Linked DNA regions of Luteibacter rhizovicinus DSM 16549. The protein of the gene in region 1 interacts with the protein of each later gene in a pairwise test. Links are inferred from orthologs where the notes say so. Each region holds a gene or a part of one and is shown on either strand. Other genes may lie near its edges. The genes, in order: BJI69_RS15515 and def.

Region 1 (14,171 bases):
GAGCCCGAAGAACGAGCTTTCTCCGCTGCCGAACTCGCCGAGCGTCTCGCCGACAGCGACGCGGCCATCGTCGGTCTGGCCGACAAGATCGATGGCAAGGTCCTCGAGGCTGCCCCGAAGCTTCGCTTCGTGGCCAACCTGGGCGTGGGCTACAACAATCTCGACATCGATGCCCTGACCCAGGCTGGCGTCGGTGCCTCGAACACGCCCGACGTCCTCAACGAGACAGTCGCCGACTACGCCTGGGCGCTGATGCTTGCCGCGGCCCGCCGCGTCGGCGAGGCCGAGCGCTGGCTGCGTGATGGCCAGTGGCATGGATCGCGGTTCGAGGGCTGGCTCGGCGCGGATGTCCATGGCAAGACGATCGGCATCCTCGGCATGGGCCGCATTGGCCAGGCCATCGCCCGTCGCGCCGCGGGTTTTCGGGCGCGGGTGATCTATCACAACCGCTCGCGGCTCGATGCCGCACTCGAGCGCGAATGCGCGGCGACCTATGTCGACAAGGCCAGCCTGCTGGCCCAGTCCGATCATTTGATCCTCGTGCTGCCCTACACGCCGGCCAACCACCACGCGATCGGCGAGGCCGAGCTGAAGGCCATGAAGCCGACGGCAGTGCTGGTGAATATCGCCCGTGGCGGCATCGTCGACGATGCCGCGCTCGCTCGCGCCCTGGCCACCGGCACCATCGCCTCGGCGGGGGTGGATGTGTTCGAAGGGGAGCCTTCGGTGCACCCCGATCTGCTGAAAATCGAAAATATCGTGCTCAGTCCGCACATCGCCAGCGCAAGTCGCGACACACGTCGCGATATGGCGGCTCTGGCTGTGGACAATGTGCTGGCGGCGTTCGGACATGGTCCTCACGCCGGCCGGCCACCCACGATCATCAATCCGGGTGTGCTGGCCGACGCCAGCTGACCTGTTTCTCCACGCCCTGACGAAAGCGAAAATGAGCAAGAAGACGAGTTACAAGGTGGCCATGGTGGGTGCGACCGGCGCGGTCGGCGAAACCCTCCTTTCGATCCTCGCCGAGCGGGATTTTCCGGTCAGCGAACTGGTACCCCTGGCGAGCGAGCGCTCGGCGGGCGGTACGGTCGACTTCGCCGGAAAACCTTACGTCGTCCAGGATCTCGCCAAGTACGACTTCGAGGGCGTCGACATCGCCTTCTTCTCGGCCGGCGGCTCGGTCAGCCGGGAGCACGCCCCGCGCGCCGCCGCGGCCGGCGCCGTGGTGATCGATAACACCTCCGAATTCCGCTACCAGGACGACATTCCCCTGGTGGTCTCGGAAGTGAACCCGCACGCCATCGCCCAGTACACGGTCCGCGGGATCATCGCCAACCCGAATTGCTCGACCATGGGCATGCTGGTGGCGCTGGCGCCGATCCACCGCGAGGCGGGCATCGAGCGAATCAACGTCGCCACCTATCAGTCGGTATCCGGGGCGGGTCGCAGCGGTCTCGAGGAGCTGGGCAAGCAAACCGCCCAGATGCTCAATTTCCAGGAGGTCGAGACCTCCAAGTTTCCCAAGCAGATCGCCTTCAACGTCATCCCGCAGATCGACGACTTCCAGCCTAACGGCTACACCAAGGAAGAAATGAAGATGGTCTGGGAGACCCGGAAGATCCTCGAGGATCCCTCGATCCAGGTGAACCCGACCGCGGTGCGCGTGCCGGTGTTCTACGGCCACTCCGAGGCCGTGCACATCGAGACGCGCGACAAGATCACCGCCGAGCGCGCCCGTGAACTGCTGGAAGCGGCACCGGGCGTGGTCGTGCAGGACGAGCGCAAGCCGGGCGGCTATCCCACCCCTGTCGGCGATGTCGCCGGCAAGGATCCCGTTTTCGTCGGCCGTATCCGCGAAGACATTTCCCACGACCGCGGGCTCGACCTGTGGGTCGTGTCCGACAATATCCGCAAGGGTGCGGCACTCAACGCCGTGCAGATCGCGGAGATCCTGATCGAGGACTATCTGTAATGAAGCATCGCGCCGCCATCGCCTGCCTGCTCGTTGTGCTCTCGCCCCTGGCGACCGCCGCCCAGCAATCCCAGACGAAGGCGGCGCAGGCCGACCCCGCCGCCGTGACCCGTGCCAAGGTCGTGGCAGTGCAGGGGGAGGCGAAGGCGGAGGACGCCAACGTGAAGCAGCTCAAGGCCCGGGTTGACGCGCTGGAGTCCGATACGCATGCCGCAAGTCGCCAGCTGGACGATCGGGACCGGAAAATTGCCGAACTCGAGCGCGAGCTGAACGCCCAGCGCAAGCCATAACATGTAAGGGGGGCGTGTACGGGCCTCGCGACCGACTCAACGTTGTCGCGTAACTGCCCGTACTCGCTATTGTTAGTTGTTGCTGGGGTGCACTACAGTGGCGCCTTCGCGGCCGACCGCCCGAAAGAGGCGTGCCGTCAGCATGGTATTAGTTCGGGGGAAGCGAGTAATGAACCGTACGTTGAAGCTGTCGATCATGCTGGCGCTTGCCACGGGGGGCGGTCACGCCCTGGCGCAGGACCTGGGCCCGGTCCAGGTGCGCTCGACCATGGACCAGCCGCTGGTAGCGGAAATCCCACTGACTGGCGTATCGAGCAAGATCGATAACGTCCATGTCGCCCTCGCCTCGGAAGAGGCGTTCTCCCGCGCGGGCCTGAACCGCGGCGGCCTGCCGGTGGCGCTCACCTTCGTGGTGGCCAAGAACGCCAGCGGCCAGCCGGTCATCAAGGTGACCAGCACCGCACCGGTGCGCGATACCTATCTCGATTTCCTGGTCGAGGTCTCCACCGACGGCAACAAGGTCGTCCGTGAGATCACGATGCTGCTCGACCCGCCGGGTACCCCGGCGTCCACGGCCGGCACGACGGCCAGTGCGCCTGCGGCCAAGCCGTCGCGCACCTCGGACGTGCCGTCCCGCGTGCCCGCGCATAGCGAATCGCGTGCTTCGCGCAGCGAATCGACGCCGGCTCCTGCCCGCGCCACCGCGTCCTCGGCTGATGGCTCGGTGACGGTGCAGCGTGGCCAGAACCTGTCGACGATCGCTCGCGACCACACCAGTGGCGCCGACATCAACCAGGTCCTGCTGGCGTTGCACAAGGCCAATCCTGACGCCTTCTACCGCGACAACATCAATGCGCTGAAGACCGGCGCCGTGCTGCGCATTCCTTCCGCCGACGACGTCCAGGCCCAGTCGGCTGCGGCGGCGCTCGCCGAAGTGCGCCGCCAGAACGAGGCATGGCGCTCGGGGGCGGCTCGCTCGCCCTCCGTGGTGGCCGACGCCGCCTCCACGGGTGCGGCGCAGGCACCGAGCAAGGCGGCGGCTCCCGCTAACGATCGCCTCGCCATCGTCCCTTCGAAGGAAGGTGGTGACGCGGCGTCCACCCGTGCCGGTACCAAGGACGGCACGGGCGACGCCCAGGTGGCTGGCCTGAAGCAGGAGCTGAGCACCTCGCAGGAGTCCGTCGTCTCGCTCAAGCAGCAGGGCGCCGAGCTGAAGTCGCGGATCGGCGATCTCGAAGAAATCAATACCAAGAACCAGCGCCTGATCAGCCTGAAGGACTCGGAGATCGCCGAGCTTCAGCGCAAGCTGGCCGAAACGCGCAAGGCCGCAGGGCAGCCGGCAACGGCCGCCACGGTGGCGGCACCCGCACAGGCTCCCGCACAGGCGGCTCCGGCCGCCTCGCCGGCCGTGCCGGCGACGGCCGCCGTCGTCGCAGCGGCTCCGGTCGCGCCCGCGCATGCGGCCACCGTGTCGTCTCCCGCCGTCGTCACGACACCGGTCCAGGCGCCGGTCGCGGCGACACCCGCTCCAGCGGCCAAGCCGCCCGTACACAAGGTCACGCCGCCGACGGTCGTCGAGGACGATCCCTGGTACCTGCAGACCTGGGCATGGGGCGGCGGCGCGATCGTCATCCTGCTGCTCCTGGTCGCCGCCGTATTCGGCCGGAAGAAGACCTCGGTCGTAGCGGGTCCGGCATCCGCCTCCCTAGCGGATCGTTTCGCCCGTGAGCCGAACTTCGACACCTTCGGTCACAACGACGCGATGGACCAGGATCAGCGCGAGATCCTCGACGCGCTGGCCGAACACCCGGACGACATCGGCCTGCACCTGGAGCTGGTGAGCCTGTATTACGGTCGCCGTGACGTCGAGCATTTCGAAGCCGCCGCCGAGGCCATGTTCGCCCACGTTGCCGACCCGGAGCAGCCGGAATGGCGCGAAGTGGTCACGATGGGTGAGGACCTCGCTCCCAGCCACCCGCTGTTCGGCGGCGTGCCGGTGGACGAGATCGATGATCCGTACGATCACGAGGGTGGCCTCCCTGACGACCACGACCGTTATAAGCCGGGCGCCGTTCACCCGGTCGACGACGTGGCCGCCGTCGAGCAGTTCGACCTCGGCAACTACGTGACGGGTGCGGACGAGGATGATCGTCCGGCCGCGCCGACGCCGCAGAAGCACAGCGAATACCACTTCAACTTCGACCTGACGCCCGTGCAGCGCGCCGAGGCCGAGCGTCGTCCGAACGCACCGGGCGTCTTCGACGCCGACGCGCCGGATTCGCTCTACGGCGAGGCACCGGCACACGGTTCGGCCGGGAACGTCGCGAGCGATGCGGTTCCGGTCAGCGACGACCGCGCATCCTGGTCGTTCAATGACGAGACCGAAGCGGCTGCCACCTCCGCCCATGACCTTCCGCGTTTCGACGAGCCGACCTTCCCCGACGAAGAGCCGCTTGCCGACCACAACCCGGAAAGCTTCAGCGACGACCCGGTCGACACCAAGCTCGACCTGGCCCGCGCGTACCTCGACATGGGAGACGCCGAAGGCGCCCGCCTCATGCTCGACGAAGTGATGTCGGAAGGCACGCAGATGCAGCGGGACACCGCCAAGCGGATCCTCAACGACATCGTCTGACCCGATCCACCCCCTTGTGGGAGCCGATTCATCGGCGATGCTCTTAAAAAATGCCCCGGCCAGCCCGGGGCTTTTTTTATCGGTTCACTCGGTGTCCACTCTCGCTGGGGGGTGAGGCAAAGAGCCTTCGGTGCCCGCCCTCGCTGCTCAGACAGGTCCCCCGCGTTCCGTAAAGGAAAGGCCGCTAACGCGGCCCATGGTTCTATTTGGCCTGCGGCCGCTCCACTTGTGCGGAACTCGCCTCGAGGGTGGACACCGAAGACTCTTCCCATCCCTGAGGTTCGTGCGAGTCGAGCCGACGAAGCAACGCTGCTTTGGCTGCCGGCTCGTCGCCATCGCCATCGCCAAACGGTCGACCCGGCGAGCCGGTCGCGATCCTCCGCCCTAGACAGCGCAGCAGCGAGGAAGGCGCTCACCAAGCCGGAGTGTACGTACCCGCACGTCTGCCGTAACGGCCCACTTCGGCGACCGCAACCGTCCTGCCGGCTCGCCTTCGAGCTAACCGTATCGTCGTGAGAGACCTTGGTGTCCACCCTCGAGGCGAGTTCCGCACAAGTGGAGCGGCCGTAGGCCAGATTAAGTACACGGCCGCGTTAGCGGCCTTTCCTTTACGGAACGCGGAGGACCTGTCTGAGCAGCGAGGGTGGACACCAAGGTCTCCCCGCGAGACGCCCAAGTGTAAAGAGCGACGGCACAGCCGAGCCGTCTGTGCCGGCGGTGGTGGGGGGTACCGTAACCTGGCTATCGCCGATGAATCGGCTCCTACATTTGTGGGTTGCCGTGGGCGGGGTTGTGGGTGCCGCCCTAAGCAGGGTGCTACCCTTTACCGTTTCCACCGTGTCGAACCGCCCCATGCGTATTGCCCTTGGCGTCGAATACGACGGCACCGACTTTCTCGGCTGGCAGCGGCTGAGCCATGCGAAGACCGTGCAGGGTTCGCTGGAGCAGGCGCTCAGCTTCGTCGCCCACGCGCCCATCGAAGTGACCGCCGCCGGCCGCACCGATGCCGGCGTGCACGGCCGTTGCCAGGTGGTCCACTTCGATACGGAGGTGGTGCGCGACCTGCGTGGCTGGATCCTCGGTGCCTGTTCCAACCTTCCGCACGCGGTGGCGGTGACCTGGGCGCAGCCGGTCCCGGACGACTTCCACGCACGATTTTCCGCGCGGGCCCGCCGGTATCGCTACCGCATCCTGCCGCGTTTCGTCCGTCCCGCCCTCGATGCGCGCTTCGTCGCATGGGAGCGTCGCCAGATCGATGCCGAGGCGATGAACGAGGCCGCGCAAGCGATCGTCGGCGAGCACGATTTCACCGCGTTCCGGGCCATTTCCTGTCAGGCCGCGCATGCGCGCCGCAACGTGCGCTCGATCCGTGTTTTTCGCGAAGACATCCACGTCGTCGTGGAAATCGAAGCAAATGCCTTTCTTCACCACATGGTGCGCAACATCGTCGGCTCGCTGCTGCGGATCGGGCGCGGCGAGGAGAGCGTCGGCTGGATGGCCGAACTGCTCGCTGGCCGCGACCGCGAGGTTGCAGGTGCGACGGCACCGGCGGAAGGCCTGACTTTCCTCGGTCCTCTTTACGAAGCCCACTGGGGGCTGCCACAGGAAGTGACGCTATGACCCGGATCAAGTTTTGCGGACTCACCCGCCTGGACGACGTACAGCTGGCTGCTGGCCTGGGTGTCGATGCCATCGGCTTCGTGATGACACGGCGCAGCAAGCGCTTCGTCGACCCGACCGCCGCGGCACGGCTGCGCGACGCGGTGCCGCCCTACATCACGACCGTCGCGCTGGTGATGGACGATGAGCCTGCGTTCATCGACGAAGTGCTGCGCGTCCTGCGTCCGGACATGCTGCAATTCCACGGCGACGAAACCGACGAGGACTGCGCTGCCTACGGAGTCCGCTACACGAAGGCCATCGCGATGGGCGAGGGCGCGAGTGCGCTCGAGCGCCTGCATCGGTTCCCTCGCGCGGCCGGTCTGCTGCTCGATGGCCATGGCCTCGGCGAGCAGGGCGGTAGCGGCCAGTGCTTCGACTGGTCGTTGATGCCGAAGGATCTTGCGCAGCCCCTGATCCTTGCCGGCGGCCTGGATGCCGACAACGTGGCCGAAGCCATTCGCGTGGCGCGGCCCTGGGCCGTGGACGTCTCCAGCGGGATCGAGTCGTCGCCCGGCATCAAGGATCGGGCTAAGATGGAACGCTTCATTTCTGCTGTACGACGATAACGAGAAGGCAATGACCGAGATCGCGGATTTCCACGCCTATCCGGATGCGCATGGGCGCTTCGGGGCTTACGGCGGCATCTACGTGGCTGAGACGCTCATGGAGCCGCTCGCCGAACTGACCGCCGCGTACGAAAAGCTGCGGACGGATCCCGCTTTCATCGCCGAACTCGATCGCGACCTCAAGTACTACGTCGGTCGCCCCAGTCCGGTCTATCACGCCGAGCGCCTGTCCGCGCATGTCGGCGGCGCGCGCATCCTGCTCAAGCGGGAAGACCTCAATCACACCGGCGCGCACAAGATCAACAACACCGTGGGCCAGGCGCTGGTTGCCCGGCACATGGGCAAGACGCGGATCATCGCCGAGACCGGCGCTGGCCAGCACGGCGTGGCGAGTGCGACCGTCGCCGCGCGCATGGGCCTGAAGTGCGTGGTCTATATGGGCGCCGTGGACATCGAGCGCCAGAAGATCAACGTCTATCGCATGCGCCTGCTCGGCGCCGACGTGGTGCCGGTCACCTCGGGCTCGAAGACGCTCAAGGATGCGCTCAATGAGGCGATGCGCGACTGGGTGACCAACGTCGCCGACACGTTCTACATCATCGGCACGGTCGCCGGCCCGCACCCGTATCCGCAGATGGTGCGTGACTTCAACGCCATCGTCGGGCGCGAAGCGCGCGAGCAGGTGCTCGAGCAGTTCGGCCGTCTGCCCGATGTCGTCACCGCCTGTGTCGGTGGTGGGTCGAATGCGATCGGCATCTTCCACGCGTTCCTCAACGACCGCGACGTGCGCATCGTCGGCGCCGAGGCGGCCGGTGACGGTATCGAAACAGGGCGGCACGCCGCCTCGCTCGCCGCCGGCAAGCCGGGCGTACTGCATGGCAATCGCACGTACGTGCTGTCGGATGCGAACGGGCAGATCGTCGAAACCCATTCGGTCTCGGCAGGCCTGGATTATCCCGGCGTCGGCCCCGAGCATGCCTTCCTGAAGGATGCCGGCCGTGCCGAGTACGTCGGCATCACCGACGACGAAGCGCTGGAAGCCTTCCACCTGCTGGCGCGTACCGAGGGCATCCTCGCGGCGCTGGAGTCGAGCCACGCGATCGCCCAGGCGATCAAGCTCGCACGCGAGCTGCCGAAGGACGGCCTCGTGCTCGCCAATCTTTCCGGTCGTGGCGACAAAGACGTGCACACGATCGCCGAGCGTGAAGGGATCGAACTCTGATGAGCCGCATCGAACGTCGTTTTGCGGCGCTGAAGGCCGCCGGCCGCACGGGTCTGATTCCTTTCGTCACCGCAGGCGACCCGTCGCCCGATGACATGGTGCCGATGCTGCACGCCCTGGTCGCCGCCGGCGCCGACGTGATCGAGCTTGGCGTACCGTTTTCCGACCCGATGGCGGATGGCCCGGTCATCCAGCACGCCAGCGAGCGCGCCATCGCCAAGGGCGTCGGCCTGCACAATGTACTGGCCTGGGTCGCGGCATTTCGTGAGACGGACGACGAAACGCCGATCGTCCTGATGGGCTATCTGAATCCCATCGAGATGTATGGTTACGAGGAGTTCGCCGAAGATGCCGTGGAGAAGGGTGTCGATGGCGTCCTGATGGTAGATTGTCCGCTGGAGGAGTCGCACGTGCTCGCACCGCTCCGGGCAGCCGGCCTCGACCAGATCCTGCTGGCGTCGCCGACGACCACGGCAGCGCGGCTGACCGCCCTCAGCGAGGCCGCCGCGGGCTTCCTGTATTATGTGTCGTTCGCTGGCATCACCGGGGCCGCCCAGCTGAGCACCGGCGACATCGCCGAGCGCGTGGCGGGTATCCGAGCGAAGTCGAAGGCACCGGTAGCCGTCGGCTTCGGTGTTCGCGACGCGGCCAGTGCCGTGGCGATCGGCGCCTTCGCCGACGCCGTGGTCATCGGCAGTGCCCTGGTCGACCGCCTTTCCGGCGCGACCTCGGCAGACGATCTCGCGGGCAGGGCACACGAATTTCTCGCGCCGATCCGCGCTGCGCTCGACGCGCGCTGAACGGCCGTTGCGTTAGAACGGATCCACGGAGACAACGATGAACTGGCTGCAGAAAATCATGACGCCGAAGACCCGCGCCCAGCAGCGCGCGGCCGGCGATAACAAGGGCAAGGTGCCCGAGGGCGTGTGGGAAAAGTGTGCCGGTTGCGGCACGGTCCTCTACAAGCCGGAGCTCGAGAAGTCCCTGATGGTCTGCCCGAAGTGCGGCCATCACCACGCGATCAGCGCGCGCGTGCGCCTGAACGCCTTCTTCGACGAGGGCAGCACCACCGAGCTCTGGGCGAAGATGGAAGCGGTCGACGCACTGAAGTTCAAGGACCAGAAGAAGTACAAGGACCGCGTCACCGCGGCGCAGAAAGCCACGGGCGAGAAGGACGCGCTGATCGCGATGTCCGGCCGTCTGCTGGATCGTCCGGTGGTCTCGGTCGCCTTCGAGTTCGCCTTCATGGGCGGCTCGATGGGCTCGGTGGTCGGCGAGAAGTTCGCCCGGGCCGCCGAGCGCGCCCTGGCCGACAAGAGTGCCCTGGTGTGCTTTGCCGCCACGGGTGGCGCCCGCATGCAGGAAGGCCTGTTTTCGCTGATGCAGATGGCGAAGACCTCGGCTGCGCTGGCACGCATGCGCGACGCCGGCGTGCCGTACATCTCCGTGCTCACCCACCCGACCACCGGTGGTGTCTCGGCGAGCCTGGGCATGCTGGGTGACATCAATGTCGCCGAGCCGAAAGCCCTGATCGGCTTCGCTGGACCTCGCGTCATCGAACAGACCGTGCGCGAGACCCTTCCGGAAGGCTTCCAGCGTCCCGACTTCCTGGTCGAACACGGCGCCATCGACGTCATCGTCGATCGCCGCGAAATGCGCGACAAGCTCGGCGCGATGCTCGGCATCATGCAGAAGGCGCCGCGCGCCGCCGCGTGATGTGAGGGTGTGGGAGCCGCTTCAGCGGCGATAGCAAAAAGCCCGACTCGGTCGGGCTTTTTGTGTTTTTGGTCTGGCTAGCGCGCCACATGGCGTCACACCAGCACGCGCTCCGCCCACAGCGACAAGCTGCCAAGACCCGCGCCGATCACGGTCGCGGCAAGCACATCGCTCGGATAGTGCAGTCCAAGAACGACACGAGACGCTCCGATCAGCGCCGCAAAGCCGATCAGGAAAGGCGCGAGGATCGGGTAGTGCGCCACCGCGACAACGGTGAACGCCACGGCCTGCAGCGTATGCCCGGACGGAAAACTGAATTCGTCGAGCGGCGGTACGTGGGCGATGACGCCGGGACAGGTGCGGAACGGTCGCGGACGGCGCGTCCAGCGCTTGAGTACGCGATAAAGCATCAGTGCGGTCAGACCGGTGACGGCCATCTGGACGGCCACAGCGACACCGTGCCAGCCGCCGACGAGCGCGATGACCGTCATCAGCGAATACCAGAAAACGCCATCGCCGAGCCGGCTGATGGCGCCGAAGAAGATCCCGATGGCCCGGCGTGCTCCCCAGCGATTGGCGGCGACGCACATGCGGCGATCGAGGCTCGCCCTACGCGGCGACGGCGGTGCTCCGTTCATGGACATTCTCCTCGGACAGGGATCGCATGATGGCTTCGAAGTCGTTGACGACCGACTCGGGCGAGAGGTTGGCGACAGAAACGCGTGCGGCATGCCCCATGGCCGTACGCACCGTGGCATCGGCACCCAGGGTGGCCGCGCGTTCGATCAGACCGCCTTCGTTACCTGGCGCGACGCGAATGCCGTTCTGGCCGTTGCGGATGAACTCACGCGCGGCGGCTTCGGCGTAGGCGACGACCGGGATGCCGGAGGCCATCGCCTCGAGCACGACGTTGCCGAAGGTTTCGGTGAGGCTGGGAAAGACGAAGAGATCGGCGCTGGCGTAGAACGCAGCCAGTTCATCGCCGCGGCGCGTGCCGGCGAAGATCACATCCGGGTTAGCCGCTTCGAGCGCTGCCCGGCCCGGGCCGTCGCCGACGATGACGCAGCGTGCGTGAGGTACCCGACGTGCGAGTGCGCGATAGGCCTCGATGACCACGTGCAGGTTTTTTTCCGGTGCCACGCGCCCGACGCTGAGTACTACCGGCGTGTCGGGACCGGCACCCCAGCTGTCGCGCAGGGCTTCATCGCGATGCTCCGGATGAAAGCGCGCGGTATCGACGCCGCGTCGAAGGACACGCACGTCGTGGACGCCGAGATCGTTGAGCTCGCTGGCGAGTTGGCCCGTCGGTACGAGGGTCGTCTGCGCCCGGCGATGGAAGCGGGCCAGGTAGCGGCGGACGATGGGTGTCAGGGCGCTGAAGCCATAATGGCCGACGTAGAAGTCGAATCGCGTGTGGAACCCCGTGGCGACAGGGATGCCGAGCCGACGAGCGGCGCTGACAGCGGTCCAGCCCAGCGGGCCTTCCGTCGCCACGTAGATCGCATCGGGGCGGTCCGCGCGCCAGCGGCGTTCGATGCGGAAGCGGGCGGGCAGGCCGAAGCGGAGCCCGGCGTAGCGAGGCAGGGCGGCGCCTTCGACGGCCAGAACCTCCATGCCGGCATCGCTCAGTGGCGGCGTCTCCGGATGGATCGGCCGGATGAGGTCGACGGAGTGACCCCGCCGGACGAGCCCGCGGGCGAGCGCCTGGACGGTAAGGGCTACGCCGTTGACCTCCGGTGCGTAGGTCTCGGTGACGATGCCGACTCGCATGGCGGTGCCCCTTCTGGCCTGGCTTGACGCATGCTCGCGCAATGGCGTGTCCGGGCGGTTATCGGGGCATGACCGGCATATGACAGCATGGCTGGGTTAAAATCGCGGTCTTGCCTGCCGAACGACCCACACGATGACCGTCCGTACCCGCTTCGCTCCCAGTCCCACCGGCTACCTGCATATTGGTGGTGCCCGCACCGCGTTGTATTGCTGGCTGGAATCCCGCCGCCGCGGCGGCGAGTTCGTGCTGCGAATCGAGGACACCGACCGTGAGCGGTCCACGCAGGAGGCCGTACAGGCCATCCTCGACGGCATGTCCTGGCTTGGCCTCGTGCACGACGAAGGCCCGTACTACCAGACCCTGCGTATGGATCGTTACCGCGAGGTCGCCGAGCAGCTGCTGCGTGAGGGCAAGGCCTACTACGCGTACGAGACCAAGGAAGAGATCGAGGCGATGCGCAACGCGGCGATGGCTGCAGGCGTGAAGCCGCGTTACAACGGCTACTACCGCGATCGCGACGAGCCGATGCGTGACGATCCGAACCGCGTCATCCGTTTCAAGAACCCGGCCACCGGCAGCGTTGTTTTCGACGACAAGGTGAAGGGGCGCATCGAGTGGTCCAATGAAGAGCTCGACGATCTCGTCATCTTCCGCTCGGACGGCTTCCCGACCTACAACTTCGCCGTCGTCGTGGACGACATCGACATGGGCATCACGGAAGTGATTCGCGGCGACGACCACGTCAACAACACGCCGCGCCAGATCAACATCTACAAGGCGCTGGGTGCACCCGTGCCCGAGTTCGCGCACCTGCCGATGATCCTGGGCCCGGACGGCCAGAAGCTGTCCAAGCGCCACGGCGCGGTGAGCGTCATGCAGTATCGCGACGATGGCTTCCTGCCGCATGCGCTGCTCAACTACCTGGTTCGACTCGGCTGGTCGCACGGCGACCAGGAGATCTTCTCGGTCGACGATATGAAGACCCTGTTCGACGTCGCCGATGTCAACAAGGCGGCGTCGCGCTTCGACGTCAACAAGCTGTCCTGGCTCAACCAGCACTATCTGAAGACGGACGATCCGGCCGTGCTCGGTCTCGAGCTGGCCTGGCATCTGGAGAAGATCGGCATCGATCCGGCGAAGGGCCCGAATCCGGCCGATGTCGTCGTCGCCTTGCGTGACCGCGTGCAGACCTTCAAGGAAATGGCCGAGCGCGCGACGATCTGGTACGGCCCGATCCTGGCCTGGGACGACAAAGCCATCGAGAAGCACCTGCGCACCGAGACGGCGCCGGCCGCGCTCGAAGCGGCAAAGGCCGAAATGGCCGCGCTGCCGGCGTGGACGCCCGAGGCCATTCACGGCGCGGTCGAGCGCGTGGCGGCGTCGCTGGAGCTGGGCATGGGCAAAGTCGCCGCGCCGCTGCGCGTGGCGATGACGGGCACCCAGGTGTCGCCGTCGATCGAGCACACCATTTACCTCGCCGGTCGCGAGGGTGCCATCTCGCGCATCGACGAGGCGCTCGCCCGCTCGCGTGGATGAGCTTCTCGCGCGGGCGATGCAAGGGGTCGATCCCGACGACCCCGGTGCGTCGCTGCGCATCTTCAGCAACCTGATGGGCCTGGTCCCCTGGTGGAACCTGATTGCCTGGCAGGTCTTCTTTATCGCCGTCGGCGCCTTACTGGGCTGGTGGCGGGGGAGGACCATGGCAGGCATCGTCGGGGCGCTCGTCCTGGGTCCCTTTGGCTGGGTCATCCCCTTCATACCGAAGCGGGGCCCGCCGCCGCTGCCGCCGTCATCGCCGGTCGGCGGCCCGCAGCCCCCACCGTTACCGGGCTCGAAAAAACGCTGACGTGGCCTCATGTTAGACTGACGGACACGAGGATTCGATGTGACCACGCAAGCCGCCCACCGACACGATCATGAGCACCACGACGACGCACGCAGCTTCGTCGCGGCGGTCGAGCACGCCTCGAACGAGCGTGGCCTGCGGCTGACGCCGTTACGTCGTGAAGTCCTCGAGCTGGTCGCCAGCGCAGGCAAACCCGTCAAGGCCTACGACCTGCTGGACCGTCTTCGCGAGAAGCACGGCAATGCGGCGCCGCCGACGGTCTATCGGGCACTCGATTTCCTGCTCGAGAACAGCTTTATTCACAAGCTGGAGTCGATCAACGCCTACGTGTCCTGCCACCATCCGGCCGAGTCGCATCAGGTGCCCTTCCTGATCTGCGACAAGTGCCAGTGCGCCCAGGAAGTGTGCGACGAGCGCGTGGCCGACCTGATCGAGGCACAGGCCAAGGCGTTCGGGTTCCGTCCGCAGGCGCAGACGCTGGAAGTGCA
Region 2 (14,374 bases), 2.1 Mb from region 1 along the record:
GCTCGCTACGTGGAAAAATCCAGGTATGCGGCCCGGGCCAGGAGGTCCGAACGTCGGCGAGTACCGCCGCCGGCACGGCGGCGAGATCGATATAGGGTGCGATCTGGTCGAAGTCGGCGGCGATGAGCAGCACGCCTTGTGTCGCCGGCCGTCCCTTCAGCGCGAACAGGCGGTCGAAGGCGGCGCGATGGTGCGGATCGCAGCCGAGGCCATACACGGCCTCGGTGGGATAAGCGAGCACACCACCACCACGCAGGAGCGCGGCGGCAGCGTCGACCGTGGCCGTCGTGTACTGGTGCATGTCAGTCGACGGACGGGGATACCGCCTTGGCGGCCGCGGACTTGGCAGGCGCCTTCTTGGCGGCGGCTTTCTTCACGGCGGTTTTCTTCGCTGCCGTCTTCTTCGTCGCCGCTTTCTTCGTTGCCGTCTTCTTGACCGCCGTCTTCTTTACGGCCGTCTTCTTGGCCGTGGCGTCCTTCGGCGCGGCGGCCTTCTTGGTCGCCGCTTTCTTGGCCGCGGCCTTCTTGGTGGCCGTCTTCTTCGCCGCCTTGCCGCCACGCGGCTTCTTCACCGGCGCGGCCGCCAGGAGCTCGACGCACTCGGGCAGGGTCAGCGTCTTCGGCTCGCGGTCCTTGGGAATGCGCGCGTTCTTCTCGCCGTCGGTGATGTACGGACCGTAGCGACCGTTGAGCACCTGAATGTCGTTGCCGAAGTCGGCGATGATGCGGTTGGCGATGGCCTCGAGCTTCTCCTGCACCAGCTGGAGCGCGCGCGGCAGCTCGATGGTGTACGGATCGTCTTCGGGCTTGAGCGAGGCATACGTGCTGCCCTGCTTCACGAAGGGACCGAAGCGACCGACGCCGACGGTGATGTCCTCACCCGCCTCGGACTGACCGAGGTTGCGCGGCAGCTTGAACAGCTCCATCGCATCCTCGAGCGTGATCGTGTGCATGCTCTGGCCGGGGCGCAGGCTGGCGTAGGTCGGCTTGGCCTCGTCATCCTTGCTGCCGATCTGCGCGTAGGCGCCGTAGCGACCCAGGCGTACCGAGACCGGCTTGCCACTCTTGGGGTCTTCGCCCAGTTCGCGCGCGCCGGTGGCCTCGTTGCGATCGACCGATTCGGTCTTGTCGTCCACCAGGGTCTTGAACGGCAGCCAGAAGCGCTCGAGCAGGGGCACCCAGGCTTCTTCGCCACGACTCACCGCGTCCAGCTCGTCTTCGAGGCGGGCGGTGAAGTCGTAATCCACGTACTGCGCGAAGTGGCCGGAGAGGAACTGGCTCACGGCGCGACCGACGTCGGTCGGACGGAAGCGGCGGCTTTCCAGCAGCACGTACTCACGGCTGAGCAGCACCTGGATGATGCTTGCATACGTGGACGGGCGGCCGATGCCGTATTCCTCGAGCGTCTTGACCAGGCTGGCTTCGGAGAAGCGCGGCGGCGGCTCGGTGAAGTGCTGGTCGGCCACGACGGCAGCGACGGGCACGACATCGCCCTGGGCCAGGCGCGGCAGGCGACGCTGCTCGTCGTCGTCCTCGTTCTTCTGATCCTTGCCTTCCTCGTAGACGGCGAGGAAGCCCGGATCGATCACGGTGGTACCGGTGGCGCGGAATGCCGACTGCTCGACCGGGAACTCCACCGAGACCGTGTTGAGCGTGGCGTGGACCATCTGGCAGGCGACGGTGCGCTTCCAGATCAGTTCGTAAAGCTTGCGCTGGTCGTCGTTGAGGAACGACGCCACGGTGCGCGGCATGTGCATGGCCGAGGTGGGGCGGATCGCCTCATGCGCTTCCTGGGCGTTCTTCGACTTGGACTTGTAGACCTGGACGGCGTCGGGCAAGGCGCCCTTGCCGTATTCGCGCGCGATCAGCTCGCGCAGTTCGGACACGGCGTCGTCGGACAGGGCCACCGAGTCGGTACGCATGTAGCTGATCAGGCCGACGTTGCCCTCGCTACCCAACGACACGCCCTCATAGAGGCCCTGGGCCACGCGCATGGTGCGACTGGTCGAGAAGCCGAGCTTGCGCGCGGCCTCCTGCTGCAACGTGGAGGTGGTGAACGGCGGCGCCGGACGGCGCTTTCGCTCACGGCTGGTCACTTCGCCCACGGTGAACTTGCCGGCGGCAGCCTTCTCCAGCGCCGCGCGTGCGGCCGTGGCATCGGCCTCGTTGGTCAGGTCGAACTGTTCGAACTTCTTGCCGTCGAGCTTGACCAGGCGGGCGTCGAAGTCGCCCTGCGGGTGGGCCATGTTGGCCTGGATGGTCCAGTACTCGCGTGCCGTGAAGGCTTCGATCTCCAGCTCGCGCTCGACGATCATGCGCAGGGCCGGCGACTGCACGCGGCCGGCGGACAGGCCGCGCTGCACCTTGCGCCAGAGCACCGGCGACAGATTGAAGCCGACCAGGTAGTCGAGGGCGCGGCGGGCTTGCTGGGCGTCCACGAGGTCGTGGGACAGCTTGCGCGGGTTGGCCACGGCTTCCTTGATGGCGCGCGGCGTGATCTCGCTGAAGACCACACGCTGGACGTCCTTGCCCTCGAGCAGGCCGCGCTCGCGGAGGATCTCGCTGATGTGCCAGGAGATCGCCTCACCTTCGCGATCCAAGTCGGTCGCGAGATAGATGCTGGACGCCGCCTTGGCCGCCTTGGCGATGGCGTCGACGTGTTTCTCGTTGCGATCGATGACCTCGTAGGCCATGGCGAAGCCGTGATCGGGATCGACCGCGCCCTCCTTCGGTCGCAGGTCGCGCACGTGGCCATACGACGCCAGCACCTGGAAGTCGGGCCCCAGGTACTTGTTGATCGTCTTGGCCTTGGCCGGCGATTCGACGATGAGGAGGTTCTTAGCCATGCGTTAGTCGGTTCCGAAGTCCGTCGGGGCGAGTGAACCCCAGCGTATGTATATATTTAGTTGGAAACATATCGCCGTGACGGCTGTCAAGCGTCGGCGATCAGACCACACGCTGATAGCGGTTCCCGGGCAGGGAGGCAACCTCGCCCTCGAGCTCCAGCATCAGAAGCATCGAAGACAGTGCGCCGGCGGTGAAGCCCGTCGTACCGATCAGGGCGTCCAAAGAGGCGGGATCGTAACCCATGGCGTCGAGGAGGCGGCGATATTCCTCATCCTGGCGCCAGTCGAACGGGCCCGTCTTGCGCCGTCCGACTGCCGTGCCGGCGTCGGATCGTTCCAGGCGTGCCCGCAGTTCGGCACCCAGTTCGACCGCCGCAGGCGCCAGTACGCCTAGAATCTCATCGGCTCGCTGGACCAGGCGCGCACCCTCGGCGATGAGAGCGTGACAGCCTTCGGCGAGCGCATTGTGAATGGATCCCGGCAGGGCAAAGACCTCGCGCCCCTGTTCCCCGGCGACACGGGCCGTGATCAGCGACCCCGATCGCAGCCCCGCTTCGATGACCAGCACGCCCAGACTGAGCCCGGCGATGATCCGGTTGCGCTGGGGAAAGTGGCGCGCGTGCGAAGCCACCCCAGGCGGGTATTCGCTGACGAGGGCGCCGTGAGCCGCGATACGTCGCGCCAGGGCGTGGTGCTTGCGCGGGTAAACCCGGTCGGGACCGGTCCCGATGACCGCGATGGTGGGCTCGCCGGCATCCAGGGCGGCCTCGTGGGCCGCGCCATCGACACCGTCGGCCATCCCGCTGGTGACCAGCAGGCCACCCACGGCGAGCGCTTCGGCGAAGCGCCTGGCGTTGGCCAGACCCGGGGCCTGGGCGCGGCGGGCTCCGACGATGGCAATCTGGGGGCGCAGGAGCAGCGAGGCGTCGCCCTTGACGAAGAGCGCGGCCGGCGGGTCGGGGATGGCCTCGAGCTGAGGCGGGAAATCCTCATCGGTGCAGCGCAGGAGCCGCTGGTCGTCGCCTGCCAGCCAGGCGAGGTCGCGAGCCAGGACGGCTTCGTCCGGAGCGGCAACCCAGGCGCGCCCCTCCGCGCCGAGCGCGTCTCCGTGGCGGGTCAGCCAGCCAAGCAGGGGAGTGGCACCGCCCCGGCTGACCAGGCCCTCGCGGAGGCGACGAGCATTCATGCCCGGGGTACGAAGGAGGATCAGCCACTCGCGGAGGTCGTCGGAATCGATCATCCGGCCAGTGTAGAGGCCCGACCGGCTGCCGGCGGAAGTGGAAACGGCCGCCCAGGGGGCGGCCGTCTCATCGTCACTGCCGGCAAGCCAGCTCCCACCGGAGGTAGGGGCGGGCCTAGGCGGCTTACTCTGGAAGGGTGAGCTTGTCGCCCTTCCTGAGCGGACGCAGCGCATCCATGACCAGGGCGTAGCTGACATGGTCGAAGGTACGGAAGACCATGACGTGGCCACCATACTCATCCGGCAGCTGCACCTTGGGCGAGGTGTCGCGACGCTCGTAGTTGCCGGACACTTCGTCGGGGACCTTGTCGCCCTGGCTCATGACCGTGAACGTCGTGCCGTTGTCGATGCCATCCGCCGTGCCGGCCGAGATGGAGACCACCTGGCGGCTACCGGCACCGCTGAGCGCATCGGTGAAACCGATCAGGCGGGCATCCGCCGGCATCGCCTTGGGCGCGTGCGGGTAGAAGTACGGGTCGTACGGCTTGTCGTCGATCTGCATCAGGCGATCGCCCTTGCGGACTTCGAGCGTCGAATCGACAAGGATCAGGCTGGCGACTTCGCCATTGGTGGCGATGACTTCGGCCGTGCCGATGACGGAAACCTCGACGCCCTGGTCGGTGCCCCGGCCATTGTGGGTGTCGTGGCGAGAATCCTCGCGCCACGGGCCCGGCGCCATGGAGGCGTCGCTGTCGAGTTCGTCGGCGACGAACGAGCCATGCTCACGATTGTTGAGCATGTCGATGTTGCCCGGATCGCCGTCGTGATCGCGGAACCGGTTCGTCGGACGGACGATGGCCCAGCGCTGGCCCGGCCTGGCCGAGTTCAGGTCCTTGGCGTAGATCTTGTTGCCCGGGGTGGCACGCAGGCGGCTTTCTTCGAAGCCGACCAGGTACGGTGCCTGCTCGACCTCGTCCGCGTTCATCACACGCAGTTCCTTGAGGAACATGCGCAGGTCCGCCAGCGGGATGGCCGTGACGGCATCGGCATCGGTACGCACGCGCGGCTGGAGCCCGAGATGGGCGTTACCGCCATTCATCGACAGGTTCAGCACGTCACCCGGGTAGATCAGATGCGGGTTGCGCACCTGTGGGTTGGCCTGCCAGATCTCCGGCCAGAGCCACGGCTTGCTCAGAAAGCGCGCCGAAATGTCCCACAGTGTGTCGCCCTTGCGCACCGTATAGGTGTCCGGGTGATCGGGACGGAGCTGGGCCGCCGCGGCATAAACGGCCACGGTGAAAAACATGCCGCCCAGCAGCATGGCGAACTTCTTGATCATGCGGGATTTCCCCCTTCCCCGGTGCTGTCGCGAGTGTAACTGAATCGTTAACGGGCACAATACGTCCGGATGCTCGCCCGGCCCCTGGTGCGCGCGTAGAATACGGGGCCATCCTACAGGGTCGCGCTGCTTGGATTTCGCCGACTTGCCCGCATTTTTCCAGGCACGACGCGCCACAGTGGCCCGTAAACGTTCAAGGTGACACCGTGTCCACCCTACCTATCCTGGAATTTCCTGACCCGCGCCTGCGCACCGTCGCCGCCCCGGTCACCGTCTTCGACGACGAACTGAAGCAGTTTGTCGCCGATATGTACGAAACCATGTACGCCGCCAACGGCGTCGGCCTGGCTGCCACCCAGGTGAACGTGCACAAGCGCGTCCTGGTGGCGGACATGAGCGACGACCGGAACGAGCCGATGGTGCTGATCAACCCCGAGATTCTCGAGAGGGACGGTCAGCAGGTCTATCAGGAAGGCTGCCTGTCCTTCCCGGGTATCTATGCCGATGTGACCCGCGCCTTGCACGTCAAGGTTCGCGCGCAGGACGCCTCGGGCGCCGAGATCATGGTGGACGTGGAAGGCCCCCTGGCCGTCTGCATCCAGCACGAGATGGATCACCTCGCCGGCAAGGTCTTCGTCGACTACCTCTCGCCGCTCAAGCGCGGGATGCTCCTGAAGCGCATGGACAAGCAGCGCAAGGCAAGCGCCTGAGCGCGCCGGTGCGTCCCTTGCGGGTGGTGTTCGCTGGAACGCCCGACTTCTCCGTTGCCTGCCTCGAGGCCTGCCGCGCCAGCGGCGCCGAGGTCGTGGCCGTCTACACCCAGCCCGATCGCCCCGCCGGACGAGGGCGCAAGCTGGCCGCGAGCCCGGTCAAGGCCGCGGCGATCGCAGCCGGCATCCCCGTGGAGCAGCCGGCATCGTTCAAGGCGGAAGCCGACCGCGATCGCCTTGCCGCCTATGCGCCCGACCTGATGGTCGTGGTGGCGTATGGCCTGATCCTTCCGCGCAAGGTCCTCGCCATTCCGCGGCTGGGCTGCTGGAACGTGCACGCCTCCCTGCTGCCGCGCTGGCGCGGGGCCGCGCCGATCCAGCGGGCCATCCTCGCCGGCGACGACGCCTCCGGCGTCGACCTCATGCAGATGGAGGCGGGCCTGGATACCGGTCCTGTCCTTATCGAGCGACGCACCGCCATCGCGGCGGACGAAACCGGCGGCAGCCTGCACGACCGCCTGTCCGTGCTGGGCGCGGACGCACTCGCGGAAGGACTCCGTCGCACGATGGCCGGCGAGACGCTGGCCGCGCGCGCGCAGCCCGAAGCGGGCGTCGAATACGCCCACAAGCTCGACAAGGCCGAAGCGCGACTCGATTTCGCGCTTGCCGCCCTCGCCCTCGAGCGCAAGGTCCGGGCGTTCAATCCCTGGCCGGTGGCCGAGGCCGATGTCGCCGGCGAGCGCCTGCGCATCTGGTCCGCACGAGCGATCGAGGTGACGCATAGCGCCGAGCCCGGCCAGGTCATCGCCGCCACGCGTGACGGCATCGATATCGCCTGCGCTGTCGGGGCGTTACGCCTCACTACGGTGCAGCGCCCGGGCGGCCGTCCGATCGGTGCCGCCGACTACCTCAACGCCCGGCCGGAACTGAAGCAGGCCGTCTCGTGAACAAACCCATCTCGGTGCGCGCCCTGGCTGCCGAAGCGCTGGCCGATATCGCCCTGTCGGGCCACTCGTTGCGTGAGGTGGCCGACCGCGCCTTCCCCCGCCTTCCCGATTCCCGCGACCGCGCCCTGCTCACCGCCTTGCTCAACGAAGGCGCGCGCTGGTGGCCGCGATACGACGCAGCGATCGACCGTCTTCTGGACAAGTCGATCCGGCGCAACGACCCGAAGATCCATGCGCTCCTCGTCATCGGCCTGATCCAGCTGGAAGTGCTCGAGTTGCCGGCGTATGCGGCCGTCGCGGCCACCGTCGAGGCCGTGCGCGAATTGCGCCGCCCGCGGCTCGCTGGCCTGGTCAATGCGGTATTGCGGCGTTGGCAGCGCGAGCGCGAGACGCTCAATGTCGCTCTGGATGCCACACCGGCGACGCGACATGCGCATCCGGCCTGGCTTGCCGCCGTGATCGCCCGCGACTGGCCCGGACAGGCGGAGGCGATCATGGCTGCGTCCAACGTGGAACCGCCGCTCATGCTTCGCGTCAATCGCAACCGTGCGACCCGCGAAGACGTCGTCGAGCGCCTGACAGGCGCTGACCAGGCCGTCGAGCTTCATCCCTGGCTCGCCGATGGCCTGGTGCTGCCACACAGCACCGATGTCACCCGGCTGCCCGGCTTTGCCCAGGGCGACTTCGCGGTTCAGGACGGCGCTGCCCAGGTACCTGCGGATCTCCTCGGCCTCGCCAACGGCCAGCGTGTGCTCGATGCCTGCGCCGCGCCCGGCGGCAAGGCCTGCCATGCGCTGGAGCGGGCCAATGTGCACCTGGTCGCCGTGGAGTCCGAAGCCAAACGGATCCCGCGCATTCGCCAGAATCTCGAACGCCTCGGCCTGCGGGCGACGGTCGTCACCGGCGACGCCGGCGACGCGTCCGGCTGGTGGGATGGCAAGGCGTTCGACCGGGTCATGATCGATGCCCCCTGCTCGGCGACGGGCGTGATCCGGCGTCGACCGGACGTTCGCCTGCACCGACGCGAGGCCGACATCCCTGCGCTGATCGCGCAGCAGGCACGCATTCTGGCCGCGTGCTGGGAACTGCTCGCCCCGGGCGGCAGCCTGCTGTATGTCACCTGCTCGATCCTCCGGGCAGAAAACGAAGGTGTCGTCGGTGCCTTCGTCGCCGAACGTGCCGATGTGGACCTCGTACCCCTTTCATTGCCCGTGGGTCAGGCAGCCGGCATCGGCTGGCAGATCCTTCCTGGCGAGGGCGACCTCGACGGCATGTACTACGCGTTGCTGCGCAAGCGGTGATGTAACATCTGAGCCAATTCGCATGGAAGTTATGCATGACCGCAGCCACTCCGGCCGCTGATCCCACACGTTCCTGGCGAGCGCTTCTGCTCAGTGCGCTCGTGGCGATCATCCCGATTGCCGTGTCCGTTCCCTGGAAGGCCAAGGCGCTGCCGATCCTGGCGCTGGTGATCACCGGCGCCGTCATGCTGTTCACGCGCGCGGAAACCCGCCTGCGCTACCGGATCGCCTGGGCGATCGTGACCATCTGCGTGCTGCGTTTCGCCTACGCGGTGTTCAATATCGCCTTCCACCGCCTGGGCTGGAACGAACTCGATCTTCCCGCCCAGACGCTGGTATTCCTCGTCACGGCGGCGGCCTTCACCGGACGACTTCACTGGCGTGCCATCTGGACCTTCTTCGCGGTCACCACCCTCATTCTCGGTGGCTCCTGCATCGTCCAGCGCCACGTGTTGGGAGTGGACCGGGCCTATGGAATCAACGGGGGCGACTGGAGCGCGATCGAGTTCACGATGGTCACGCTGTGCATGACCCTGTTCTCGATCATCCGACTGATCCAGCCACGCATTACCCTGGGCGAGCGCTGGCTGCACGGCATCGCCGTCGCCATCGGCGCCTACGGCGCCATCCTGACGCACAGCCGCGGCCCCATGCTGGCCTTCCTGCCGGCCCTGCTCATCGTCATCGCGGTGCACATCCGCCGTACGCGCCAATGGCGTGGCGCCCTGGTCTTCGTGGGCGTGCTCGTCGTCGGCGTCGTGACCGCCACGACCGCCCTCGACCACGAGGTGGTGCGGCGCTTCAGCGAGGTCAGCGGCGAGATGTCCACCTTCAGCAAGGACAACTCGGCCGGTCCGGTGCGCGAGCGCATGGCTATGTGGCAATCCGCCTGGGCGGCCTTCCGTGAGCACCCCCTCGTCGGCGTCGGCGTGGACCAGTTCGGCACGTACACGCGCGCCAGGGTCGCGACTGGCGAGGCGAGCGAATCGATCGCCAAGTACGATCATCCGCATAACGAGTACCTCGAGGCGGCCGCGACCGGTGGCGTGCCGGCGCTTCTCATCGTGCTTCTGTTGTTCGCCTTGCCAGCGATCCACTTCGTCCGGCGCCTGGACGATCGCGACGAATGGACGTCCACGCTCGCCACCGCGGGGCTCGCCGTCATCACGATGTACGTTCTGTCGGCCATGACCGACAACGTGTTCTATCGCGCCATGCCGCATTCGTTCTTCCTCTTTCTAGTGCTCGGCTTCGTCATGGCCACCGCCTTGCCGCCGGCGGATCGGCGCGACGCGCTCGCGGACGCCTGATCGTGCGCATCCACCTGCTCGCCTGGGACAACCAGCGCGGCCTCTCGCACGACATCCGTGTGGTGGAAGATGCGCTGCGCGAACTCGGGCACGAGGTCACGGTGTCCCGGTTAGGTTCGCGCCGGCATGACGGTGCCTGGAAGCTACGCGGCATGCGCCTGCGCATGTGGCTCGGTGCGCCGCGTTTCGACATCAACCTTTCGCTCGAACATGTGCGTCCGGCGAGCTTCGGGCTGGCGCGACGCAACCTGCTCATGCCCAACCCGGAATGGGTGTCCGCGCGCGGCCAGCGCTATCTCGGTCGCTATGACGCCCTGCTGACCAAGACCCATGAGGCGACCCGGATCTTCAGCGCCCTCGGCCTGCGCGCGAGCGAAGTCGGCTTTCGCAGCCGCGACCGTTACGACGCCAGCGTGCCGCGCGACCCCAGTGGGTTTCTCCATGCCGCCGGATCGAGCCAGCTGAAAGGCACCGCGCGGCTGATCGCGGTGTGGAAGCGTCACCCCGAGTGGCCCACGCTCACCGTGCTTCGCGGCGGCCCCACGGCGGACGACGAAGGCGGCGCGACCAACCTGCGCATCGTGCGCGAGCACCTGCCGGATGCCGAAGTGCGCCGGCTGCAGAACGCCTGCGCCTTCCACCTCTGCCTGTCGCAGACGGAAGGCTGGGGGCACTACCTGGTGGAGGCGATGAGCTGCGCCGCGGTCGTGCTGAGCTGTGACGGCGCGCCGATGAACCAGATGATCGACGCCAGCCGCGGCTTGCCCGTGCGGGCATCGGAGGGCGGGCCCTTCCATCTCGCGCGCACCTGGCGGTTCGACGAATCCGCGCTCGAGGAGGCCGTGGCGCGTGCGATCACCATGCCGGCCGCCGAGCGGGAAACGCTCGGCCACAACGCGCGGCGCTGGTACCTCGACAACGAGGCGAGCTTCACGACGCGCCTGGGCGCGGCGCTGGACGCCCTAGGCTGAGGCCGGGCGCTCGTCCAACGGCGGCGTGAAGAACTCCGCCAGATGCTGATCCACACCAAACTCGCAACGAACCAGGCCCAACCGACGCGTTTCGTCGAGGATGCGGTCGTTCGGATTGTCGACGACATTCTTCCGGGTACGGTGATAGAGGTGGGTGGCGAGCGCACTGAAGCGCAGGTCGCGGCGGAGCAGCCCGGCATGGAAAGCACGCGTGACCATTTCGGTATCCTCGCGACCCCAACCCGTCATGCCCTCGTTGAAGCCGTTCAGCGCGAGCAGGTCCTCGCGCCAGAAACCCATGTTGCAACTCTTGATGCCGCGCGTCTTCTGGCTGGGCTTCGCATACCAGCGCGCCAGCGAGGGTATGCGCAGGGTGTGACGGCGACGTTCGATCCCCGGCGTGAAAAAACTGGCGCGGACCGAGCCGTCGGCGAGCATGCGGCGGGTCAGCGCTTCGTCGCTGAGCACGCGTGAGCCCTGCACGTAGCAACCGCGGGTCGCGAACGCCTCGTGGTCGGCGACGAAATGGGGTTCGGCCACCATGTCGCCATCCAGGATGATGACGTAGTCGCCCGTGGCGGCAGCGATCGCACGATTGCGCGCGCGACTCATCCGTGCCCCGTCGTCGGGCTGCCAGAGGTGAACCAGGCGCACGGGGAAGGTCGCGGCCACCCGTTCGATGACACGGCGCGTCTCCCCGGTCGAGCCGTCGTCGGTGACGATGACCTCGTCGGGCAGACGGGTCTGCCGGGCCAGCGACTCGAGCACGCGCTCGAGGGCGGCGGGCCAGTTGTACGTGATGATGGCGACGGTGATGCGCATGGGGGCGAAGGATAACGGGAACGCCTTAACCTTGCCGGTCCGGGCCCACGGGCCGATTCGGTTAGACTTTCCCGATGGCGAGCCTCCCCCTGACCCTTGTAGTGATCACCTATAACGAGGCGCATACGATCGCCCGCTGCCTCGACAGCGTGCCGTTCGCGACCGAGAAAGTGGTGATCGACAGTGGCAGCACCGACGACACGGTGGCGATCGCGCAGGCGCACGGCGCGCGCGTGGTTCACCAGGACTGGCTGGGCTTCGGTCCGCAACGCAACTTCGCCACCACCCAGGCCAGCCACGACTGGCTGATCGCCCTGGACGCCGACGAATTCCTTTCGCCGGAACTCGCCGCCGAGCTGGAAGCGGCCTTGCCGTCGATCCAGGCCAGCCCGGACGCCGCCGTGTTCCTGCGCCGCCGCACCATCTACATGGGCGCACCGATGCGCTGGTACCGGCCGTCGGTCGGCGAGAAGATGGCCCGGCTGTGGCACCGCGACCGCGCGCGCTGGACCGATGCACGCGTGCATGAATCGCTGCGTTTCGATGGCGCCGCGCGGACGCTTCGCGCTCCCTTCGACCACGTGAACAACCCCAGCCTGGTCGAGAAGCAGCTGAAGGTGTTGCGCTATTCCGAATTGAAATGCCGGGACTGGTACGACAAGGGCAAGTCGCCACGCATGTGGCAGACGCCGTTCGTCTTCCTGCTCGCTTTCATCAAGGATTACGTCTTCCGCCTGGCCATGCTCGATGGCTGGCGCGGCTTCATCATCGCCCAGACCGCGGCCAGCTACGCCGTCTACAAACGCATGCGTTACTACGAAATGCAGCACAACCCTGCCTCGCGCGAGTCCGCCGCCACGGCCCTGCACCGTCACGGCCTGGACCGTGGCTCGGAAACCTCCTCATGAAGAAGCACTACCTCCTCTACGGTTCGGAGCGCTATGCGCTGGCCATCCTGCGCCCGCTGCAGGACGCGATCCGCGCACGCGGCGACGAGGCGGCGTGGTTCTTCGACGGTCCCGGTGGCGAAGACCTCGTGGCCGGCGAGACATGGCTGCGCACGACCGAGGAAGTGCGTCATTTCAACCCCATTGCGGTGGTGACCTCGAGCAACGCCGTGCCGCATTTCTTTCCTGGCGTGAAGGTCGAAACCTTCCACGGTTTCAATGCAGGCAAGCCTCGGCACATCTATATCCGCGGCTTTTTCGATCTCTATTGCACCACCGGCCCGAAGGACACCAAGGCGTTCGGCGAGATCGCCGCGCAGATGGGCCACTTCGCGGTGAAGGAAACCGGCTGGCCCAAGCTCGATCCCTTCATGGGCGAGATGGGTGCGCGGCCGGTGCCGCCGGTGCGCCAGCCGCCGGTGATCCTCTACCACTCCACGTTTTCGCCCTCGTGGAGCGCCGCGGAGATTCTTTACGACAAGGTTCGCGAGCTGTCGCGCGACGGCCGCTACCGCTTCATCGTCACCTTCCACCCGAAGATGAACCCGGAAACCACGGCCAAGTACCGCGCCCTGGCCAACGAGCACCTGCGCTTCGCAGACGACGACAACATCCTCGACCTCTTCGGCCAGGTCGACATGATGTGCTCGGATACCTCGTCGGCGCTGAGCGAATTCCTGCTCACGGGCAAGCCGGTCGTGACCTTCAAGAACCGGGCGGCCGGCCCGCAGCTGATCGATATCGACGACCCGGCGCAGTTCGAGCCGGCCATCGAGCGCGCCCTGGCCCGTTCACCGGAACTGATGAAGGCGATCGACGACTTCGGCAGCAGCATTCACCCCTACCGCGACGGCAAGTCCAGCGAACGGGTGCTCGATGCGATCGATCAATTCATTGCCGAAGGTGGGCGTAACCGGCGGCGCAAGCCCCTCAATCTGTGGCGCAAACTGAAGATTCGACGACGCATCGGCTATTGGGGCCCGGCCTGAGGAGCCACGGCGTCTACGTTCTGGCGACGACCGGGGCGGTAGGAGTGGAGTAAGCCATTCCACCCATCGTACGTTTAGAATTCATGATCCTTTAACGGTGACGACGCCCTTGTCCAATAGCGCCTATATCCGCTCGGAACACCTTCGTGCCCTCTGGCCGTGGCTGCCGCTGTGGTCAGTGATGGCCCTGCTCGCGATGTTCTCCCACGGCCCGATGCCGATGTTTTCCACGCGGACGCTCGCCGTGGCCTGGGAAATGTGGGCGCACGGCCATTGGCTGGTGCCGCACATCAATGGCGATCCGTACAGCGAGAAAGTGCCGCTGTTGTTCTGGATGATCCACGCCGGCTGGGCCGTGTTCGGCGTCAACGACGTCTGGCCACGCTTCCTCGAAGTGGCCTTCGGCGGCGTGCAGCTGGTCCTGGCCTCGGTCCTCGCCAGCCGGCTTTTCCCGACGCGTCCCTGGGTGGCCAAGGCCACGCCGTGGCTGCTGATGGCATTCGCCTACGCGTTCCTGTTCGGCCTGCAGATCATGTACGAGGTGCTCCTCGTCGTCTGGGTGTTGGCCGCTCTGCTTTGTCTCACCCCCACCGCCACTCGCGCCGAGCCGCGCTGGTGGCTGTTCGGCCTGATGGTCGGCCTCGGCCTGCTGACCAAGGGCCCGGTCATGGTGGTGCACGTCCTGTTCCCGTTCCTGCTCGGCCCGCTGTGGAACACCTGGGCGCGCGAGAACCGGGCGCGCTGGTACGGCTTCGGCCTGCTCGGCCTGCTGATCGGCTTCGCCATCCTGCTGGCCTGGGCGATTCCTGCCGGCCAGGCCGGTGGCGAGGCCTATCGTCAGCGCCTGTTCTTCACGCAGACCGCCGGTCGCGTGGTGTCCGAACGTACCCAGGGCCTGCAGAACCACGCGCGCCCTGCCTGGTATTACCTGGTCTTCCTGCCGGTGATCGTGTTTCCGCTCAGCGGCTGGCTACGCGGTATCGTCGCCTTGCCGATGACCCTGTTCCGCCGG

The links.
Region 2: the proteins of BJI69_RS15515 (region 1) and def interact in binary tests that used the Escherichia coli proteins (3 or more experiments, as listed by UniProt). The link is inferred for Luteibacter rhizovicinus DSM 16549 from one-to-one orthologs.

Annotation. Positions count from the first base shown.
Region 1 is NZ_CP017480.1:3,385,241-3,399,411, forward strand. What follows is about bases 186-2,960. They hold BJI69_RS15515 (aspartate-semialdehyde dehydrogenase), read left to right. Parts: upstream 186-946; coding sequence 947-1,975; downstream 1,976-2,960. Other genes in these bases: BJI69_RS15510 (2-hydroxyacid dehydrogenase), read left to right, coding at 186-915; BJI69_RS15520 (hypothetical protein), read left to right, coding at 1,975-2,265; BJI69_RS23065 (motility hub landmark protein FimV), read left to right, coding at 2,435-2,960. In the rest of the region: more of BJI69_RS15510, read left to right, coding at 1-185; more of BJI69_RS23065, read left to right, coding at 2,961-4,900; tRNA pseudouridine(38-40) synthase TruA, read left to right, coding at 5,753-6,520; BJI69_RS15535 (phosphoribosylanthranilate isomerase), read left to right, coding at 6,517-7,128; trpB (tryptophan synthase subunit beta), read left to right, coding at 7,139-8,350; trpA (tryptophan synthase subunit alpha), read left to right, coding at 8,350-9,150; accD (acetyl-CoA carboxylase, carboxyltransferase subunit beta), read left to right, coding at 9,188-10,066; BJI69_RS15555 (phosphatase PAP2 family protein), read right to left, coding at 10,162-10,704; BJI69_RS15560 (glycosyltransferase family 4 protein), read right to left, coding at 10,676-11,836; gltX (glutamate--tRNA ligase), read left to right, coding at 11,970-13,373; BJI69_RS15570 (hypothetical protein), read left to right, coding at 13,366-13,683; BJI69_RS15575 (transcriptional repressor), read left to right, coding at 13,723-14,171.
Region 2 is NZ_CP017480.1:1,294,674-1,309,047, forward strand. What follows is about bases 4,346-7,323. They hold def (peptide deformylase), read left to right. Parts: upstream 4,346-5,571; coding sequence 5,572-6,075; downstream 6,076-7,323. Other genes in these bases: BJI69_RS05985 (LysM peptidoglycan-binding domain-containing protein), read right to left, coding at 4,346-5,365; fmt (methionyl-tRNA formyltransferase), read left to right, coding at 6,093-7,022; rsmB (16S rRNA (cytosine(967)-C(5))-methyltransferase RsmB), read left to right, coding at 7,019-7,323. Outside these bases: L-threonylcarbamoyladenylate synthase type 1 TsaC, read right to left, coding at 1-301; BJI69_RS05975 (DNA topoisomerase I), read right to left, coding at 303-2,846; DNA-processing protein DprA, read right to left, coding at 2,947-4,086; more of BJI69_RS05985, read right to left, coding at 4,211-4,345; more of rsmB, read left to right, coding at 7,324-8,323; BJI69_RS06005 (O-antigen ligase family protein), read left to right, coding at 8,359-9,633; BJI69_RS06010 (glycosyltransferase family protein), read left to right, coding at 9,636-10,604; BJI69_RS06015 (glycosyltransferase family 2 protein), read right to left, coding at 10,596-11,426; BJI69_RS06020 (glycosyltransferase family 2 protein), read left to right, coding at 11,501-12,334; BJI69_RS06025 (CDP-glycerol glycerophosphotransferase family protein), read left to right, coding at 12,331-13,362; BJI69_RS06030 (ArnT family glycosyltransferase), read left to right, coding at 13,472-14,374. UniProt on the Escherichia coli protein: Removes the formyl group from the N-terminal Met of newly synthesized proteins. Requires at least a dipeptide for an efficient rate of reaction. N-terminal L-methionine is a prerequisite for activity but the enzyme has broad specificity at other positions.